DNA from 4 places in the Natranaerofaba carboxydovora genome. Region 4 is predicted to be linked to each of the others. Evidence: riboswitches for the same ligand, from Rfam matches in the RefSeq annotation. Region 4 holds a riboswitch; each other region holds the start of a gene.

Region 1 (5,325 bases), 1.1 Mb from region 4:
AAGACCCATTCCAGGATCTAATCTGATGGATGAATTGACAGCTATTGCAAAAAAATTAGGAGTTAGATTTTATAGCTTTCACCTTCCTGTAGAATTAATTAAAGATGGTGACAAATGCCAGGGTGTTTTGGCATTAGATGATAATAATGACCTTGTGTACTTCAAATCAAAGACAGTGCTTTTGGCTACAGGAGGATTTGCAGGGTCTTTTATGAAAAATGATAATCCACCAGCCATGAGAGGAGAAGGTTTAGTACTTGCTTATAGGGCTGGAGCCAGATTGAAGGACTTGGAATTTATACAATTTTACCCAATAGGTTTTAGAGATAAAAGGCTTCCTGGATTTATAGCTCCTATATTTTATCCAAAGAGTACTAAGCTAGTTAATGATGAAGGAGAAGATTTACTTAAAAAGCACCTAGGGGAAGGTTGGAATGCTAATACAGCTTGTCTTAGCGAAAGAGACAAACTTGGTAGAAAGCTAGAAGAAGAATGGCAGGCTGGAAGCCAAGTTTGGATGGATATGACGTCATGCCCTAAAGAAGAATGGGAGGGACTTAATTCTCTTCCACTGTATGAGAGGATAAGCTTTAATTTTGAAGAGAAGCCTTTCTTGATAGGACCGGCGGCTCACTTTACCATGGGTGGAATAGCATTAGATGAAAAACTAGAAACAGGTGTTAAGGGGCTTTATGCTGCAGGAGAAGTGGTTGGAGGAATTCATGGCGCTAATCGTCTTGGGGGGAATGCCCTGACTGAAGCTCTTACTTTTGGTATAAAATGTGCCTTAAAAATGGAGAAGAGATTAACTGATGGTGAAGAACTTAAAGATGTTGAACTATCAAATATCGAATATCAAAATCCTTTGATTAAAATATTGAATATAAGTAATAATTTAACTAAATCAAATAAAGAAGGTTTATTAGCTAATGAGGAAAATAGTAATGAAAATGTAAAAATTATAGATCGAAAATTAAAAGAACTGCACTGGGAAGCTCTCTCGCCTATAAGGGAAGAGGCCACCATGAAAGAGGGTTATAAAGAAGGTGAAAAAATAAGAGACAAAATCCTAAATCTCTGTAAATTAGCAGGAGAAGGTAAGGTAAGAAAGAAAGATTTGAAAGACCTTGTGACATGTGAAATGAGTTCAAAATTATTTCAATTGACTGTTAGGTCAGCACTTCAAAGACAAGAAAGTCGCGGTAGTCATTACCGTAAGGATTATCCAAATAAAGATGATGATAACTTTACTAAGAGTTTTTATCATCCACAGTAATATTATTTAGCTCTTTTAAAGTATTTCTGAAATCGCAGGAGGAAATTATTTTTTTAACGAGAATATAACAAACTAGCTTATTAATAAGAATGAAGTAAACATGTAATCTGAACAAAAATTAAATATATATATGAATTAGGTGCCTTATTTATAAGGTTAAAAGGGAAGTCGGTGAAAATTCGACGCGGTCCCGCCACTGTAAAGGGGAGATTATTTTCACATAGGCCACTGGAGAAAGGTGAACTTCTCTGGGAAGGCGAAAATAATTGATGAACCTGAGCCAGGAGACCTGCCTGATTTGTTTTTACCTTTGATCTACGATGGATAGGGAGGTAAAGTTTCGCTAAGATATCTTTATAATACTAGTATCACTTTACTGTTGGTTCCTACTCCCTTTCAAAGGGAGTTTTTTAATTTAGACGATGAATATGATGATGAAGTTTAGTGATTATGGAGTTGACAAACAATGAATAATAAACTTGTAAAAATTTTGAAAAGCATTTTTCTTTTATCAGTAGTAGCTATTATTTTTGCCCATATGCCGGAGTTTATAGCTAATGTAAAACAAATGTCTTCTGCGACAATTATTTGGTTGATTGTACTGCAGTTTGTTACTTTAGCATTAATAGCTATGCAGTGGAAATATTGTTCCATAATTTTATCTGATAAACTTGGTGGACAAGGTGGACAAGTAAAAGACTTTTGGATTGTTAATTCATATGGAACCTTGTTAGAAGGGGTGACTCCTGCTGTAAAGACGGGAGGAGAAGGTCTAAAAGTTGTTATGCTAATAAAAAGTTATGGTTACGATAAAAAGGAGGCCATAACCCTTGTTATAGCTCAAAAAATTATTAGTATATGTAGTTTTTTGATAGTCATGATGGCTTGTTACATAATTGTTTATAAAAGAATACCGTCGTTCTTAATGGATAATTTGCTATACGTAATCATTACAGCGACCATAATATTTTCTATAATCTATTTTGTTTATGCTTTTATTTCTAAAGAAAAGTTAAACTATTTATTTTATAAACTTGGAGTTAATAAGTTTAATCGATTGATCAATGAATTTTCTACTTATAAGAAAATGTTTTTAAACAATAAATTATCACTTGGAAAAGCTTTTTTGTTAGGTATTATTATCTGGAGTCTTCTAGGTTTGAAAACATTTTTTATAGTAGTAGATATGAATATAAATCTATCTTATGTACAGGCATCAAGTGCAACTTTTATGGGCTATCTATTTAGCATGCTGCCAATAAGTCCCGGTGGAATAGGGACCTATGAAGGTGCCATGAGCTTTCAATTATATAATATGGGCTTAACAGAAAATTTGGCTCTCACAGTTAGCATATTAAGCAGGTTATTTACATTATGGTTAACAATGCTGATTTCATTTTTTACTGTCACTATTTTAAATTTTGTGCGTACAGGGCAGTCCCTATTATATCAAAAAAGCAAAGGAGCTTGACAAAGCCCCTTTGTACATTTCTTAGTTAATTCAGCCTACAACTAGTCTTCGACTATCTCATTAGCACCAGATTGTTCCATTAGTTCTCTTATTCTATGTCTGTCATGTTTTGAAACTTCTACAGCTACCACAATACCGCCTTTTCCTTTTAAGCCTGAAATACCTTCGATAAAACTTTCAGTTTCTCCTAGGCCTTCACGTTCGGTTTGAACAAAACGTATCTCCTCTGTTTCAATTTCACTATTTACAAACTCATCATTTTTTATTTGACTTACAATCATATCTTTTCTATCAAGGCCAATTTTTTTAAGGCTGTCTATTGCAGAACTAGCACGTGATTTGTCTGGGAACCTTCCTACTACTCTCAAGCAAAATCCACCTCCACACTCTTTATTATATTTTTATTATTTGCTAAGTATTTAAGGCTATACTGATCGTTATTCTAAGGAATTTAATAAAAGGACTATAACAAAATTGCTTGTACATTACTTTCACAAATTATTTTTTTAAGCAGGATTACTATAAAAAATGTAGAATATAACCTGTGAAGCGATATGCAGGGAAAAACATAAAGAGGTTAAAAAGCTGTAAAAGCTGCTAAAGGAGTGGTGGTAATGTACAAACTAGTTAATAACAAAAAAACTAAACTGTGTAACTTTCTACTTTTATTTTTTTTGCTTAGCTTTATTTTAACAGGTTGTAGTTCTGGATCAGATAATCCTAGGCTTAGGTTAGCTACTACGACTAGTACAGAGGATTCTGGCCTATTGGATGAGCTGCTTCCAATATTTGAAGATGAGACAGGTTACAATGTGGAAGTGATTGCTGTAGGTACAGGCCAAGCTTTAGAAGCTGGAAGAAGGGGCGATGCAGACGTTATTTTCGTACATGCAAAAGAACTTGAAAAAGAATTCGTAGCTGATGGATATGGTAAGAAACGCTACCAGGTAAAGTACAATGATTTTGTTATCCTTGGCCCTGAAGATGATCCACTGGGGATTAAAAATATAAATAATCTTGAAGATGCCATGAAAAGTATATACAAGGAAACAGAGGATGGTGATACAGTGTTTGTTTCTAGAGGAGATGGATCAGGAACTCACCAAGCTGAACTTTCTCTATGGGAAGAATTCGATTTAAATGTAGATGACAAGGAGTGGTATAATTCTTTAGGACAGGGAATGGGTGATACGCTTATAACAGCTAATGAAATGAAAGGTTACGTGTTGGCTGATAGAGGCACTTATTTGTCAATGAGAGAAAACTTAAACAACCTGGAGGTTGTTTTTGAAGGAAGCGAAAAGCTAAAAAATTCTTATGGGATGATTCCTATAAACCCTGAAGAGTTTTCCAATGTGGATTATGATGGCGCTCATTCTCTCGCAGAATTTTTTGTCCGGGAGGATATTCAGGATAGAATATCAGAGTTTGGTGTAGATACCTACGGGGAACCATTGTTTTTCCCAGATGCAGATTGATGATTGCAGGATTTTATGTGAATAGATTAGATATTGGAGGACGAACAGAATGGACGTTTTAGTTTCTGGATTTACAGAAGCAGTAAATCTAATAGTTGGCTTTGATCCATATGTGATGGAGATTATATCTGTTTCTATGAGGGTATCTGGGATAGCCCTTATCATTGCTGCTGTCATAGGTATTCCTATAGGAGCTTTATTGGGCCTTACTAATTTTCCGGGTAAAAATTTGGTGGTTGCTCTACTTTATACTGGAATGGGTTTTCCACCGGTCGTAGTTGGACTAATAGTGTTTATTATCTTGTCAAATGCAGGTCCGCTAGGCTCTCTTGATTGGCTGTATACCCCCAATGCAATAATAATTGCTCAGAGTTTAATCTCATTTCCCCTTGTTGCTGGGTTTACCATGACTGCAGTAATGGGAGTTGACAAAAGGCTTCTCATGCAGTTAAAAGCTCTTGGAGCTACCAAAGGACAGGCTCTATGGGCCACAGTTAAAGAGGCAAGACTTGGAGTCCTTGTCTCCATAATTGCAGGATTTGGAGCGGTTATATCAGAGGTAGGGGCTGTTATGATGGTAGGTGGGAATATTAGAGGCAGCACCAGGGTGCTTACTACTGCAGTTGTTTTGGAAACCAGGCAGGGAAACTTCGGGGTGGCTATGGCATTTGGCTTGATACTTCTTTTGATTACCTTTGTCGTTAATTTTGTGATGCTACACTTTCAAGGAAGGAAGCTGATGGGACGTGACTAATCTGTCGGTGTATGAGCTAAAAAATATAACAAAGGCATATCAGGGGAAAACAGTATTGAAGATTGATGAATTATCAATTAATCAAAAGGAAATTTTTGCTCTTATAGGGCCAAGCGGTTCTGGAAAAAGTACTTTATTTCGACTTTTGAATTTTGTAGAGAGTCCAGACACAGGAACTATTAAACTATTTGATAAAACTTTTAAGGCAGGTGAAACTCCCGACCTTAATATAAGACGCAAAGTTACGACTGTATTTCAAACTCCTTTGCTTATGACCTCTTCAGTTATGCAAAATGTTATTTATCCACTCAAAATAAGAAAAGAAAAAATTGATGAAGAACGTGTA
Region 2 (5,325 bases), 240 kb from region 4:
CTTCTAATGTAAGAAAAAACCCTGCTGTTGTTGATAGGGATGCAGGTAAAGATGCAGGCAAAAAAATAAGCTTTAAAGAAGATATAATCTCTCTTATTAAAAATAGATTTCTGATATCTTTTGGTGCTATGGGATTTATTTTTGGTGCTGGGATAAGCTCTATTAGTACCCATTATACTATATTTGCTGGACAGGATATGGGTATATCACAGGGGTTTGTTGGAGCGCCTCTTGCTTTATTTCAGATCGGGGGTATGTTTGGTCAACCTGGCTGGGGATATATAAATGAGAATTTTTTTGGTGGAGATAGAAGAAAAGGTCTTTTTGTACAGGGGCTTTTGATTTCCTTTGTCTTGTTGATGACAAGTATATTGGTATACGTATTTTCCTTTGGACTTGTTGGAGGGTTGGTATTCTCATTTTTTATGGGATTTTTTGTCTTAGGTATTCCTGGAGTTTATTTTACCGCTGTTGGCGAGCTTGTCCCTGAAAATCAAAATGGGACCGCTACAAGCCTTGCATTAATTTTTCTTAGATTTGGGGTTATTATAGTTCCGCCTATATTTGGTTACATTGCTGATGTATTTGGTAGTTATCAGTTTAGCTGGATAGTACTTAGTGGTCTAGTATTCATCCTTACAATGTTATTTTATTTTACAAGTAAGGGTGCCATGGAGCGGATCAGATTAATGGAAGAGGAAAAATCAAAGAAAAATACCATTTGATATAATTGATAAAATAATTTTGAATTTGAATAATCTATCTTAAGGGGTAGTAAAGGGGTAATCACAAAGATGCAAAATAGAAACCAAAATCAAACACAACAACATAGCAATCAAAACAATCATAACAATCAAAACAATCAAAGCAAAATAAGAAGCAGTATAATTAAAAAAATTGTTCTTTTTGTAATAGTGCTTTTTGGTATTTTTGGGATTATTAGTTCTTTTGGCAGTGATGATTATGTGGATGAAAATATTGTGCTGTTGGCCTTAGATGATAGACCTGCTAATACCTTTGTTCCAGAGAAGACTGCCAAGGTAAGTGGTGGGGTAAATATTAATACCATGCCAGAGGAATTAATGGAAGAGATTTCGCCAAAGGATGAGGGGTTTGACAGCGAGTTAATAGAGAAGATAGGGGATTTTTTGAAAAATAAAGGGTATGGAGAGTTAAATGAAGCTGATGAGGCTTTTGGCCATGACGGGGAGGTTGATGCCTTTGTAATATCTGCGGATATGCTCTTTTTTGGCGGGCTTGTCTCTTCTAGAAATGTAGAGCCTAATATTGACAAAGAAGAAAGGATTAAAAAAGGAACCAATATACTAAAAGAACTTAAAGAGATATATCCTGATGCTGAAGTTTATGTCTATTCTTCGATCCAAAGGTTGGCACCTACTTTTGCTGGGGATGTGGATGATGATCTTTATAATGATATTAGGTACTGGGCGATAAATTATGACAGGGTCCATAATGAGGGAAAAGTTGAGTACACTGCAAATCTTGAGAGGTTAGAAAATAGAATCCCGGATGGTATTTTGAAGGGCTATATTAATTCTAGGGAGATGAATCAAAGGATAAATCTCAAGCTCTTAGAGCTATTAGATGATGATTATATAGATTATATGGTAATATCCCAAGACGATGCGGCAGATTATGGTCTTCATAGAGTGGAGCAAAAAGAGATTGAAGAGAAGAAGAGTTCTCTTAATATAGAAGACAAAATTGAAATTTTCCCAGGAACTGATGAAGTGGATGGGATTTTGATCTCTAGATATATTAATAAGGCTTATGATAGAGAGCCTTTGTTTTATCCGATATATCCTGAAGTACCAGAAATTATAAAAGACAATATTGATCCAGAATATTATGATCCAGAAGAGTGGATCCCTCTTCTAGAAGATATCCCCCTTGAAAAAAATATAGAAGCACGTATTAATGCCCTTGGGGGAGAGCTTGTAGATGATAGAGAAAAAGCAGATATCCTTTTATTTGTTAATAATTTAAACTGCGGTTGTGGTGAGATGACAGAGGACCTTGTAAAAAGGCTTAAGAGACAAATAGAACTTGATGAAGATGAAAAAATAGAAGTAAGGGATGAATTAACAGAGAGTATAAAAGAATTTGCTAGAGAGATATCATACAATCTCAATATGGGTAGGTATGCGGCAGTTTCTGATGTTGGAAAGCTAAATGGAGGATGTAAGACCTTTGTTGAAGGTTTACTAGAAGAAGTGGAACTTTTTGACCTTCTGTCATACAGCGGTTGGAATACTGCTGGGAACAGTCTTGGTCAGTCCCTTGCCCAGGCAAATAACAGGCATTTTTATATTTTGGCAGGTAGTGAAGATATTGAATATGAAGATAGATACTATCTTGATAATGACTCTAAGCTCCTTGGGGCTAGAGCTCAGGCAAGTCTGATCTTTCATAGATTTTCTAAAGACTATCTATATGCAGGTGGATTTCGTAAAGAAGTAATAGATTATATGGGTGAATTAGAAGATAATGATGGAGATCAGCATGACCTTGGTGAAGATTACGATAAGATTAAAGATTATTTTGATGATAAATTTAGGGGTGAGTTAGAAGAGTTTTATGAAGATTATTTTGATGGTAGGAGATTAGCTTTAGGGGATAGTGGGGACTGTGATTGTTGTGAAGGCTTTTGCAGTCTTGGTCTTGATGAGGGTGATCAGCCTGGTTATGTACTAAAAAGTTTGTCAAAGTTAGAGATTAACTTGCCCTGGAGAAGGTTGTTTGAGGTAGATATAACCCCAGAATTTGTAATAGAAAGAGAAGGGTAAGGATAGTATCGTAAATAATGGATTTTTGCTGGTTTTATGAAGTTTTTCTGAAGTTGACATTTTAGCTGTGGTATTGCTAAAATAAAATAGTGAAAATGTAACAGTGAAAATACATTTGAAAATATTACAATTGATTCTTACACTAGCGAATCAACAATTTAATATCCAAAAAGGTCCCCTCTCTTGGGGATAATAGGGAAGCCGGGCTTTTAACCGGCGCGGTCCCGCCGCTGTAATCGAGGACGAACCCCCATCATGCCACTGGCATCTACTCCTAATTAAAGTTATGCTAGGGAGAGTTAAGGTAAAGGAGAACAAAGGTGCTTGGGAAGGCGGGGAAGTAGGGAGAATCGAAGCCAGAAGACCTGCCTTTTTGGTGAGGGCGATAGTTACCCTAAGGATGATGGTAAAGTTCTTGGGCTCATTTTCTAATGGGCTCCAAGAACTTTTTTTATTTTCATTAAAACAAATTTAGGAGGTCGATAAAATTGAGTGAAAAGCTTAAAGATGTTCTTGATGATGTTATTGAAGGGATAGAGCCTTTGGATGAAGAGGCTATGAAAAAGGCACAGGAGAGGCTAGATGATCTGACAAAACCCCCTGGAAGCCTTGGAGTACTTGAAGAACTTGCCAAAAAGCTGGCTGGAATATACAAAGAGCCTATTCCTTCCCTTAAAAAGAAGGCAGGAGTTTTGATGGCAGCAGATCATGGTGTGGTTGAAGAGAAGGTGTCTGCTTTTCCTAAAGAAGTTACTGCCCAGATGGTGCAAAACTTTGCTGGTGAAGGTGCAGCAATTAATGTTTTGTCAAATCATGAAGGAGTAGAGCTTACATTAGTTGACGTTGGGGTTTATGAAGATATATCTGATATCGACAAGGTACTGCATAGAAAGGTTGCACCAGGGACTAAGAATATGGCTAAAGAACCAGCTATGACAAAAGATGAGGCTTTAAAGGCTATGCAGGTAGGTTTTGAAATAGCTGAAAAGTTCAGTGATGATGGTGTAGGAATTGTCTCTACAGGCGAGATGGGTATAGGTAATACCACTCCTAGTGCTGCAATAATATATTTATATGGAGATGCTCCCATTCGCCAAGTAGTTGGACGGGGGACAGGTGTTGAAGATGACAGGTTAGAGAATAAGATTAAGGCCATTGAAAAGGCTATAGAAGTTAACAGTCCTGATCCAGATGATCCTTTAGATGTGCTTTCGAAAATAGGTGGCCTTGAGATAGCAGGGTTGTGCGGTGTGTTTTTGGGCTGTGCAAGTAAAAGAATTCCTGTGATGATAGATGGATTTATTTCGGGAGCGGCTGCTGTTATGGCTTCTAAGTTTTGTGAGGGTAGTGTTAATTACATGATAGGGTCGCACTTGTCCAAAGAGCCTGGACATAATGTAATGTTATCCCTTCTTGGGATTAAGCCTATGTTTAGTATGGATATGAGACTTGGTGAGGGAACAGGGGCTGTCCTTGCCATGAACTCTGTTGAGGCAGCTGTGAAGATTATTAATGAGATGGCTACCTTTTCAGATGCTGGTGTCAGTAAAGATGAATAGTAAATTTTGGCAATTAGTATCTAACTAGCAATTGATATCTCAAATGGTTAATATAAGTTTGCTTTGGTTTGTCTCCCATAAAAACTAACTTATGGGAGACAAACCATAAAGCTATACTCGTTATGCTAGAAGGCTGTTACCTTGTGTAATAACCACCGTCTGAAGGTCTGTCTCTGTCATCTTTTTTATCATCCTGTTTATCATGGCCAGAGGTTTTTTCTTTTTCTTCTTCTAGCAGTTTACCTGCCTGTTTTTTAAAATTATCTGCTTTTTCTTTTTCTCTTTGGCCTTCCGGGGTATTTAGTATTAGTCTTCCTTCCCTGATCCATTTTTTTATGTATTTTCCTTCTACCCCTGTTTCAGAAATAATCTGATTGATGGTGTTACTTGGATTTTCTTCAATATATTCTTTAACTTTTTCAAACATGTTTTCAGCACATCTTTCACAAATTTCTTTATTTGCTTCAGCAAAGAAAGCGTTTTTGCATTTTTCACAGAGAAGGTTGTTAAATTCTTCGTTCATAAATAAAAACTCCTTTCAAATAACTATACTAAATAAATAACTACCTCTTTTCAAAAATAATAAAAAGTAATAAAATAAAAAAGCGAAGTATTATTATAAGGTGTAGTTAGAAATTATATAACATAAATGGTTATTTGGGAAGAAATAAACGGTAAATAAAAGAAAAGAGGGATACGATTGCGTCCTGAATTAATTGAGATAGGTGGAATGGCTATTTACTCCTACGGAGTTATGATTGCCATTGCGTTTGTGGTGGGAATTTTTTATGCGCTAAAGCAGGCGCCAAAAGAAGGATTTAAAGAAGATCATATATTAGAAGTTTTGATACTTGTAATAGTCCTTGCAGCACTTGGATCTAGGTTTATTTTTGTAGCGAGAAACTTTGAATTTTACAGGCATGAGTTCATGTGGGGGATGCTTGGCTTTAGAGATGGTG
Region 3 (5,325 bases), 1.4 Mb from region 4:
TAATTAAGACCTCCAAGTCTAACCTCCAACAAACCAGCCACAACACTTTCTGATTGGCCAGCATTTGGACTTGGATGTTTACTGGCATCTTTTTTTCTTAATGAAACCGCTTTTTTATAATTTAACTTTTTTAGCCTTCCAACCAAAAGGAATATATATGCCGATAATCTTGCAGGGATATAATTTAAAACATCATCAAGTTTAGCAGAAAAATAACCTAAATCTCTATAAGGCAAAAATTTGTACCCAATCATAGAGTCCAAGGTGTTGACAGCTTTATATGTCATAGCGAGGGGAGCCCCACCAATAGCTCCAAAAAAAAGGGGCGCCATAATACCATCTCCAAAACTCTCAGCAGCCGTCTCAATTCCTGCCCTTGATACTTCACTATCATTTAGCCTTGAAACATCCCTACCTACAACTTTACCAACTGCTTTTCTTGCACTATCCAAATCCCCATGCATAAGAGGATCTAATACATCTTTTAAATGATAGGTCAAACTTTTAATAGAAATACAAAAATAAAGAAGTAAAAGTTCAACCCACCAGCCTATACTCACCAACAGAACTGATACATAGTAGGTTATAAATATTACGATGAGTGCCAATACAACTCCGCCAGCTTTTAAGCTGGTTGGTGTTTTAAATATTTTAAAAGCTAGATCTTTAAGCTTGTCAATTAAAATTCCAATCAAACAAACCGGGTGATACCTTCCAAAAGGATCTCCTATAAGTAAGTCAAGCAAAAAAGCTCCAGTTATCAATACAGGTGAAAAAATTGTTGCCCCCTCCTATTTTATCTGCGTAGGTATCCCTGAAATAACTAAATATACTTCATCAGAGGACTCAGCAATTATACGATTGGCACGACCTGCAAGATCTCTGAAAACCCTACCCATTTTGTGTTCAGGCACCAAACCAAAACCAACTTCATTGGTAACAAAGATAGTTTCTGCTTCATTTTTTTTTATAATATCAATCATTTTTTTGAATTCTTCTAGCACAAAAGTTTCAAATCTTTCATCCCACTTATCCCAGTATTTCATAAGTTTATTTGAAAGATAAACGGTTACACAGTCAACCAAAATTAGTTGCTTTTTTTTACATAAAGAATTAAACCTATGAAAAAGATATAAAGGCTCCTCAATTGTTTCCCAATCTATAGGCCTTCTTTCTCTGTGAACTTCTATTCTTCTTTTCATCTCCTCATCATGCGGCTCAGCAGTAGCTACATATGACACAGGCAAAGGAGATTCTTTGGCTAGTTGTTCAGCATAATCACTTTTCCCTGAGCGAGCTCCACCTGTTACCAAAATAAGTTTAGACATGAAATTCTCCTTTAACACGAAAATTCAACATCAAAAATCTAGCTTACTCGAACTACGAACGTCCGAGTATCCTTAAAACACTATATCATAAACCGAATTTTTTTGCCATATTTATAAATATATATTAACCATACACAAATTTCCTAGCACTTTTGTTTTGGGTTATCACTTCTAACTTTCACTTGCCCACCAAACCTTCTTATGGTATAGTTATATAAAAGCAATATAAATACGAGTTTTACCTCAGGGTGCCATTACTAATGGTTAAAAGGGAATCAGGTGAAAATCCTGAGCGGTCCCGCCACTGTAATTGGCCAAATTATCGTGTTTTAGCCACTGGAAAGTTTCTTTCCCGGGAAGGCTATAACACCTTACTTGGGCCATAAGCCAGGAAACCTGCCCTGAGGCCGGTACTCTAATAGCCTTCGAGGATAAAGGCAGAGTACCCACGCTGGACTGTCTAGACTAACTGTAGCTTAGAACGCAGTTAGTAATAATAAGACATAGTACAGCCGGGTACCCAGCTTCTTCCTAGAAGGCTGGGATTTTTATTTTGCCTAATAATAAAATTAACAACACTAGAGGAGGAAGTTATAATGCATTTACCTGATGGTGCAATGGGCATAACACAAGCTGCTAGTTGGTGGGCTCTAACTGGAGGATCTCTTATAACGGCAGTAATGGCTTTTAGAAACAAAGCCAAAGATATTCCGGGCATTAAAGGTATCTTGGGCCTATTGACCGCAGTATCTTTTGTAATCTCAACGATACATTTTCCTATACCTGTAATTGGAAGCAGTGCACACATGGTGGGAGCTGCGATAATAGCTTTTATTATCGGGCCAAAATTATTACCCATAATCATTTTTCTATCATTGTTTATCCAGGCTTTATTTTTCTCTCATGGAGGTTTAACAACCCTCGGCGCTAACACTTTTGCCACCTGGTTTGGCGGATTTTTTGGCTGGGCTATATTTTATTACTCAGACAAAATAAACTACAAAAATTCTAATTTCTTTTTTATAGCTACAACCTGGTTGGCTGGTTTTTTGGGAAGTATAATTGTGTATGCTATTTCCTCTACTCAAATAGCTCTCTCAGAAGTCCATGAAGCTGCCTTTAGTACAGCATGGGCAACTGCTGCCATAGCATATGCTCCAACCCAGGTTCCTTTTGCAATTGTTGAAGGTATAATTACAGTCGGAGTTTTAAAATTTCTTATGTCAAGAAGGCCGCAGATTTTCGAACACCTAAGACCTGTATCTATTATTGATCCGTTAAAACACAATTAGAAAAGCTACCAATAAGTTGGACCAAACTGACCTAAACTTAACATTTCACATAGAGGTGATTAGTCAATGATTAAGATTTTAAGCCAGAATTATATTAGACCCAAACTGGCTTTCACATCGCTCCATCCTCTAAACAAATTTGCTTTTTCTGCAGTTTTATTTACAATAGCATTTATAATATCATTACCTGTCCAGTTATTATTTTTACTGTTAGGGATGTGTATCTTCTTATTTCTATTAAACATAGAGCATGACAAGACCGTTACTACAGTCAAAGCTGCCCTGTTAAGATTTATAGTACCTGGCAGTATGGGCTTTTTCCTTTTTATATTTAATCTATTCACCAGAAAAGGAGCCGAGATATTCAGTTTTGAGCTGCCATTTGTAGGTTTTGACTTGATCGCAACTTACGAAGGTTTAAATTTTGGCTTATCTATTTTTTTGAGGATTATACTGCTTGCATCAATCTTATGGTTTTTTTGTCTTGTTACATCAAAAGCCGAGCTTGTTGGGCTCTTTAAGCATTTTAGAGTTCCTCATGAGATAATTGACATATTTAATTTTTCAACTCGTTATCTTATTTACTTAAAAGACGAGATAAAAAAAGTACAAAAAGCTCAAAAGACACGTCTTGGCTATACCAGCTTCTTAAGGTCTGCCAAGTCTACAATAACTTTGGCTGGCACACTTTTTTTAAAGGCATTTGATCAGGCTTTAAGAACTGATGCGGCATTAAAAGTCAGAGGATATAAAGAAAAACTGTTTTACTTACCCTTTCCAAATTATAACCTTAATGATTTTTATTTTCTTTCAATAATATTTATTTCGTTTTTTACTATAGTAGGAAGCATTTATCTAGGTCACATGTTCATAACCGATCTAATACAAATTTTATTATAATGTAATACAGAGGTGTAGTTAATTATGGAATTAGAACTAAAAAAAATCTCATATACCTATCCAGGTAATATCCAAGCATTAAAAGATATCAATTTAACAATTGGCAAAGGCAAATTTTACGGACTTTTGGGGGTTAATGGATCCGGTAAATCTACTTTGTTAAATATAATCTCAAGATTAACTCCGTTAAAAAAAGCATCCGATGGCAACATATTACTAAATGGCAGAGAACTTAACGATTATAAAGATGAAGAACTCTATAGTATAATCGGGATGGTTTTTCAAAATCCCGAAGATCAGTTATTTGTCAACAATGTTTTAGAAGATGTAGCATTTGGTCCCCTTAACAGCGGACTATCACCTGAAGAAGCAAAAAGCAAAGCCAATAAAGCCCTTGGGCAGGTCGGCGCCCTAGACCTCAAAAATAGAAGTATCGATCAATTAAGTTTTGGCCAAAAAAAACGTGTAGCTCTTGCAGGGGTCCTAGCCATGGACCCCGAATTGTTGTTACTTGACGAACCTACTGCAGGTCTTGACCCGATGACAGCTTCAAACCTTCTAAAGCTTTTTAAAAGATTAAATAAAGAAAGACAAATCACTATTTTTATGGCAACTCAGGATGTAGATTTAATTCCTTTAGCAGCTGATGAGCTAATTATTTTACAAGAAGGAGAAGTTAAGAAACAAGGCCCTCTAAAAGATGTAATCAATCCCAAAACTAAAAACACCCTAAGAAAAGCCGGGTTAAGACTGCCAAGAATCTCTCATCTATATGAGATTATTCAATCTGAACAAGGTTTAGAAAGTACACTACCCCTTACAATTGGACAGGCCAAGGATGAGCTGTTAAAAGAAAACGCTAAGATCAAAAAGTTCTACAGCGAAAGCCCTAAAGCAAAAAAAACACCAGAGAAAAAATCAGGCAACCTAAAAAAAGGCTTTACTACAGGAAGTACAGCATGTGCAGCAGCTAAAGGCGCTCTATATTCTTTAATAAATCACAAATGTCCAGGTGAGGTACAAATAAAAACTTTAAACGGCCAAAACTTAAAAATTGACATCGCCTGCAGCAGTATAGCTCCTCCATCAAGAGATAACACATTCCACTGCGGTGTTAGAAAAGATGGTGGAGATGACCCTGATGTCACTCATAATCTTATGATTATGGCAGAGGTAGAACTGACATATAAAACTGGGGAAGTCGAAATAGAAGGCGGACATGGAGTAGGAACAGTAACTAAACCAGGACTTCCGGCAAAAAAAGGTGATGCAGCTATTAATCCTGGACCTAAAAAAATGATAGAAGACAACTTAAAAGAAATTCTCCCATTAGATAATGGTGCAAAAGTAACTATATGGGTGCCAGGTGGCGATAAAATAGCCAAAAAAACCCTAAACGAAAAATTAGGTATAATGGACGGTATATCAATCCTTGGAACGACAGGTATTGTAGAACCTATGTCTACTGAAGCCTACAGGGACTCGTTATACATGCAGCTGCATCAGATAAAAGCACAAAACTTAAGCACTGCTGTCTTCACACCGGGCAAAATCGGTGAAAATAATGCTAAAGCTATAAACATACCTGAAGAAAACATTGTATTCATTGGTAATTTTGTTGGATACATGTTATCATCAGCTACTGAAATATTAGATGATGACAGCGATATCTTGCTATTTGGCCATATTGGCAAACTAAGTAAGATTGCAGCCGGAATCTATCAAACTCACAGTAGGATGGCTGATGCAAGAAAAGAAGTTTTTATTACCCACTCTGCACTAAACGGGGCAAGCCAAAAACTTAT
Region 4 (5,325 bases):
AGAAGAGGAATTACTTATTGAAGTAGAAAATTATGAATTCATTAAAAAACTTGACACTGAAACCAAAAAAGAAACATTTGATTCTCTTATAGGAGAAACTAAAAATTATACTTCATCTAATTATAGATTATCAGGATTATATGAAACTACAGATTATAAAAAATTTCAAGAAGCAGTAATTAGCGATTATGGTCAAAAAAACATTTTAGAAAAAGATGATGACAATCTTAAAGTGAAAGTTACTGAACAAATGGCAGAAGATAGGATGACGGATTATTTAGAATACCAGTTTTTATACCGGATAGAAGGTAAACAAAATGCCGAAGAAATAAATGGTGAATATGTTTTTAGGGTAAATAATTTTCATCAAGATGATAGATTTAGAGTCGTGGAAATGAAAGAATTTTAATCTCCTGTTTCAAAAGATGGAGAAGATTTATAAAAAGAAAGGAAGGATTTTTATTTTTTCTACAAGAGAGGCTATTAAATTTGGCTGGGGGAAATTTGTCGAGAAGGTTGGTTTTTGGGTTGTTTTGATGCTATTGTACTTTGTAATAATATTTGGGGTAGATTTTTGGAGCCTTCTGGTTAGGGATCTTCCTGTATCATTTTTGTTTGATTTAATAAGCATGGCCTTATCTTTGATTTTTTCCCTTGGGATGATTAAGATTACATTGAAAGCTTACGAAAATGAAGCTTATAGTTATTCAGACTTCTTAAATGTATTCAAGTATTTAATTAGGTATATTATCTCATTTATAATTTATCTTGCAGTAGTGTTGATTGTTACTTTAATAGTTGTGATGCCCTTTATTTTATTTGCAACAAGTCTTGCTTTTGATACATTGTACAGAATCACAGATGGCACACAACCTCTGATTGTTGGTTTTTTAGTTATCATGGGATTACCTGGAATGATTCCAGGGATTCTACTAGCTATAAAGCTTTTCTTTTTCGATTATTTTATCGTAGATAAAGACATGGGAATAATAGAGTCGCTAAAAGCAAGCTTTAGACTGACCAAAGGTCGATTATTAAAATTAATAGTTTTCTTTCTTGCAGTTGTATTAATTAATTTTGGCGGAATTTTACTGCTGGGAATAGGGCTTTTGGTTACTATGCCTATATCGTTTCTAGCTACGGCACATGTTTACAAAAAATTAGTAGAAAGAGAGTCTACGGAATTTGCTTAAATTTTCCTTACAGATCTAGTAATGAGCTGTTGGTATACATTTGCAAAATGTATTTAATTCACCTGCAATAGTGTGATACTCACACACACCACACACTCACACTATAGCAGGTGAACATAGGATGTATCTTCTAAGCCAAGTTTAGTTTCTCTAGAGTTTCTTTTAGTGGGCGTCCTGACAGGTCCCATCCTCTTAGCTTATAATATTCATCTAACAAATTATTGAAGTCTTCAGATTTTAACTTCTCACCCTTATTTAAGCCATTCTTAATAGGTTCTTCTAAGAGCCTTTTGGGTGGTAAGTCATCTTCTCGTTTAACATCTCCAACCTTTATATTAATAAGTTTTTCTAAATTATAGATACGCTCTCCTATTTGTTCCATCTCTTTTTCAGTAATATCCATTCCAGTCGCAGTCTTATAAAGACTGACAAAATGACGTGGTTTTAGCGGCTTTAGGGCTATGCCCTCAAGTTTACAAAGCCCAAGGGAATCAACCACACAGTGCCAGTTTTCATGCCAGGTTATAAGCTCTGCTTTTGTATTGTATTCTTTCCAGTACTCATCACCAATTTCAATATTTAGTTCTTCTTTTATGTCATCTTTATAAACATCGGGTGCAACTTCGTATAAAGGAAGTCCTTTTAGATGGTCACCGCCCCTGGGTGATGCTGCAAAACTTAGCGCCATGCCTTTTGTCCCTCGGACATCAACTGCAGGGTAATCTAATCCTTTTGAGTGAACCAAATAGTCTTTTCCGCCGATTTTTTCACTAGCTCTTACTCCTCCTTCAGCCAGGATATCTCCTAGACCTTCGCGGTTTGCTATCATTTTAATAAGTTTTACTATTGCCCGGTGATTACCCCATTCAAGGACTTCACCTTCAGGGTTTGTAAGATTGTCAGCCAAAAGCCCCTTTTCTCTACATTCCATAGCCCAGGCAACCATATTACCCGAGGAGATCGTATCTAATCCAAGTTTGTTACAGAGAGTATTGGCGTTTAACACTGAAGGTAAATTATCGTTACCGCATTTTGGACCTAATGCTGATATACTCTCATATTCTGGCCCTTCACCGAATGTTCCTGAATATTCTCCGTCTTCAACTTTGTAAAAGCGACTGCAGCTTACTGGACAGTTAAAACAACCTTTATGCCTGATAGTATAGTTGTCTAGGATTACATCTCCACTTAGATTATCGGCTCCCTCAAAAGATGAGTACTGAAAGTTCCTTGTGGGTAAAAAACCTAAATGTTGGGCAAGCCCTGTAATGGCAGTTGTACCATATTTAGAAGCATTGGGATACAAGGGGTCATTAAATATGTCATTTTCACTCTTTCGAACTGCACCAAGAAAGGAGCTTGGCTCTTTTACAGTAGTACCTGCCGAACCCTTAACAACTACAGCTTTTAGATTCTTTGACCCCATCACAGCTCCCATACCAGTCCTTCCTGCAGCCCTACATTTATTATTAATAACTGCTGCGAAGCGGACAAGGTTTTCGCCTGCAGGGCCTATACAAGCAACCTGTGCTGTCTCTTGTCCTAATTCTGCTTTTATCTTATCTTCTGTTTTCCATGTATCAAGTCCCTTCAAATGAGAAGCTGACTTTATTTTTACTTCACCTTCATTTATCCATAGATACACTGGCTCTTCTGAACTACCAGTGATAACTATGTGATCAAACCCTGAATATTTTAGCTCAGGCCCAAAATGTCCTCCAGAATTGGCATCGCCAAACAAGTTAGTTAAAGGGGAGAGGGACGTTACAGTATATCTTCCAGAACAAGGCGCAAGTGTTCCTGTTAAAGGCCCTGTTCCAAATATTAAAGGATTTTCTGGATCAAAGGGGCGAGTGTCTTCATTTATCGAGTCATACAAAATCTTAGCATTTACCCCTGATTGACCAAGATAATTAGCAGCCAACTCTTCAGGAAGATCTTTCTTAGTAATTTCTTTGCTTGTTAGATCCACCCATAGAATTTGTCCTGCCCAGGCATCATTAGGCATGATTCATTCCCCCTTCATTTTCTATACTTTCATTTTGGTTATCATCCGTATCGCCCATGGTTAGGGCATCAAATGCACAGGCAAAGACACAGCTAGGAATGCCTTGACCAGCTGCTTCTTTTGGTTCTTTGCCGCAAAAAGCTTCGTAACACTGTTGATTTAGGACTGGGAGATGTTTGCCTACTTCATCAAGGATATGAATTTTAATCCCTGCATTTTTTGGATTAATCATACCATTCTCTTGCCAGGAACATGCCATCTCACAGCGACGACATCCCCGGCAATTATCACTGTTAATCTTAATTGGAATGTTCATTTTTCTATCCCTCCTGTTTTCTTATAAAGATGTATTGAAATTAGAAAAAAACTTTGCTCATTGCTTATTGCTCATATGATTTTTTGCAGTAGAATCTTAAATTAAAATAATGTAATAAAAAAAGCCTCCAACTAAAATACAGTTGGAGACTTTACCATCATCTCTCATCACTAACACGCCCACAGCAGGCAGGTCTCCTGGCTCCCGGATCCTCTTATCCTGTACCTTCCCCGGTGCCTTATTTTTATTGACACGGGTGGTGTATTACAGGAGTCATCCCCGGTTACAGTGGCGGGACCGCTCAGGACTTGCACCTGATTCCCTATTCTCCCCCAAAAGGGGCACCTACTGTTGACTATTAACTTTTAGACGATTTTAGATCAAATATCAAAGAAATATTGTATTAATAGACTTAACTAAGTTGATTTTCTATAATTATATTATATTTCTTTTTAAAAAAATGCAAGGGTAAATTCAAGTAGATTACAATTATAAGAAGGTTAAAAAACCAGAAGAATATCCAGAAGATTATTTAGAAAAAATTGAAGAAAAAGAGTTGATTAATGAATATATTGATAAGCTGCGTTTAAAAGATAGATCGGTTATTTACTATAAAATTATCGAGGAGCTTACCTTTGAAGAGATTGGTGCAAAGTTAGATGAAAAAGAAACAACTCTTCGCTCACGATACAAGAGGGCTTTAGATAAGTTAAGAAGTATGTTTGGAGAAAATAGACATTTTTAAACTATATCAGATTGCTATATATACTAAAATTAAATTGAGGGGATGCCCTCAATTTTTTATAAAAAATTTTAAATTTGGTGCAACATTTTTATCCTTAAAAAGTTATATTGGTAGAAGGCATTTTTGAGGAAAAGTCTAATAGAGAAAAATATCCTGAGGCAGGGTGATATTTAATGAATGAACACTTCGAAAAAGAAAAATGGGACAAATTACTTATGGACATAGAAGAGCACCGAGGAAAAAAGAGATTAAAAAAAGTCGGCAAAAGTATTTCTTTTGTAATTTTAGGCCTAATATTTATTAATTTTTCTGTTGGTGCTTTCTTTACTTCTCCTTCAGAGGCACTAAGGTCGGTTGTTTTAGATATTAGCCGTGAAGAGGATGGGCACTACGTACAATACAACTGGCTACCTGAGGAAAAATTAGATGAGATTGAGTTAGAATTAAAAGATGAAGGTGTATATTTACCAGAATATCTGCCGCCTGGGTATGAGTTGGATGAATTTGATATTTCCCCTGAAGTTTATAACGCCCATATAACATTTAAGAACGATGAAGATTTATTATTGAGGTTGACTCAAAGAGAATTATCTGAAAATGAAGAAAGAGCTAGTGCTTACCCAAATGCAGAAGAGATTGATGAAGATGTAGAAATAGATGGATATGAAGGTATGATTGTCTATCATAAAAATGATTATATAACCGTCTTGTTTATTGATCATAAATTAATAGAACACTCTATCACTGGTAAATTAGCAAAAGAAGAAATAATTAATATTGCTGAATCTATTCATTAACAGGAGTTAATGGATAAATTAAAGTTCAAAAACAGATGGGGAAACCCATTTTTGGGTAGGAGGGACTTATGTTTATGAGTATAATTCAAAAATTTAAAAGTCAGGGATTTTTAAAAAAATTTAGTGTGATTATCCTTATTCTTTTTATTGTGATTACAATTGTAGGTGCCTTTTTTAATTTAATTATCAGGTTTTAATTTTGACATAAGTGTCACAGTAGATTATAGATGCGAAATTGTAAAATGAGTATTCAATAGGTTATAATA

The links. Region 4 has a riboswitch for cobalamin ahead of ACONDI_RS10045 (4Fe-4S dicluster domain-containing protein). Riboswitches for the same ligand answer to the same signal wherever they lie in the genome.
Region 1: it holds a riboswitch for cobalamin, as region 4 does, so the genes downstream of both, ACONDI_RS15555 (lysylphosphatidylglycerol synthase transmembrane domain-containing protein) here and ACONDI_RS10045 (4Fe-4S dicluster domain-containing protein) in region 4, are expected to answer to the same signal.
Region 2: it holds a riboswitch for cobalamin, as region 4 does, so the genes downstream of both, cobT (nicotinate-nucleotide--dimethylbenzimidazole phosphoribosyltransferase) here and ACONDI_RS10045 (4Fe-4S dicluster domain-containing protein) in region 4, are expected to answer to the same signal.
Region 3: it holds a riboswitch for cobalamin, as region 4 does, so the genes downstream of both, ACONDI_RS03495 (energy-coupling factor ABC transporter permease) here and ACONDI_RS10045 (4Fe-4S dicluster domain-containing protein) in region 4, are expected to answer to the same signal.

Annotation. Positions count from the first base shown of each region.
Region 1 covers NZ_CP054394.1:3,250,438-3,255,762, forward strand. The annotation lists gene ACONDI_RS15550 (FAD-binding protein) at 1-1,276, shown strand, start outside; cobalamin riboswitch at 1,397-1,587, shown strand; gene ACONDI_RS15555 (lysylphosphatidylglycerol synthase transmembrane domain-containing protein) at 1,743-2,747, shown strand; gene ACONDI_RS15560 (hypothetical protein) at 2,789-3,115, opposite strand; gene ACONDI_RS15565 (ABC transporter substrate-binding protein) at 3,362-4,225, shown strand; gene ACONDI_RS15570 (ABC transporter permease) at 4,275-4,979, shown strand; gene ACONDI_RS15575 (ABC transporter ATP-binding protein) at 5,035-5,325, shown strand, end outside.
Region 2 covers NZ_CP054394.1:2,350,723-2,356,047, reverse strand. The annotation lists gene ACONDI_RS11195 (MFS transporter) at 1-725, shown strand, start outside; gene ACONDI_RS11190 (DUF4127 family protein) at 795-2,807, shown strand; cobalamin riboswitch at 2,962-3,194, shown strand; gene cobT (nicotinate-nucleotide--dimethylbenzimidazole phosphoribosyltransferase) at 3,296-4,366, shown strand; gene ACONDI_RS11180 (hypothetical protein) at 4,503-4,889, opposite strand; gene lgt (prolipoprotein diacylglyceryl transferase) at 5,067-5,325, shown strand, end outside.
Region 3 covers NZ_CP054394.1:727,267-732,591, reverse strand. The annotation lists gene cbiB (adenosylcobinamide-phosphate synthase CbiB) at 1-746, opposite strand, end outside; gene cobU (bifunctional adenosylcobinamide kinase/adenosylcobinamide-phosphate guanylyltransferase) at 792-1,328, opposite strand; cobalamin riboswitch at 1,558-1,746, shown strand; gene ACONDI_RS03495 (energy-coupling factor ABC transporter permease) at 1,925-2,620, shown strand; gene ACONDI_RS03490 (energy-coupling factor transporter transmembrane component T family protein) at 2,687-3,520, shown strand; gene cbiD (cobalt-precorrin-5B (C(1))-methyltransferase CbiD) at 3,545-5,325, shown strand, end outside.
Region 4 covers NZ_CP054394.1:2,109,702-2,115,026, reverse strand. The annotation lists gene ACONDI_RS10060 (superinfection immunity protein) at 1-409, shown strand, start outside; gene ACONDI_RS10055 (DUF975 family protein) at 426-1,193, shown strand; gene ACONDI_RS10050 (aldehyde ferredoxin oxidoreductase family protein) at 1,324-3,201, opposite strand; gene ACONDI_RS10045 (4Fe-4S dicluster domain-containing protein) at 3,194-3,517, opposite strand; cobalamin riboswitch at 3,688-3,881, opposite strand; gene ACONDI_RS10040 (RNA polymerase sigma factor) at 3,990-4,262, shown strand; gene ACONDI_RS10035 (DUF4367 domain-containing protein) at 4,436-5,059, shown strand.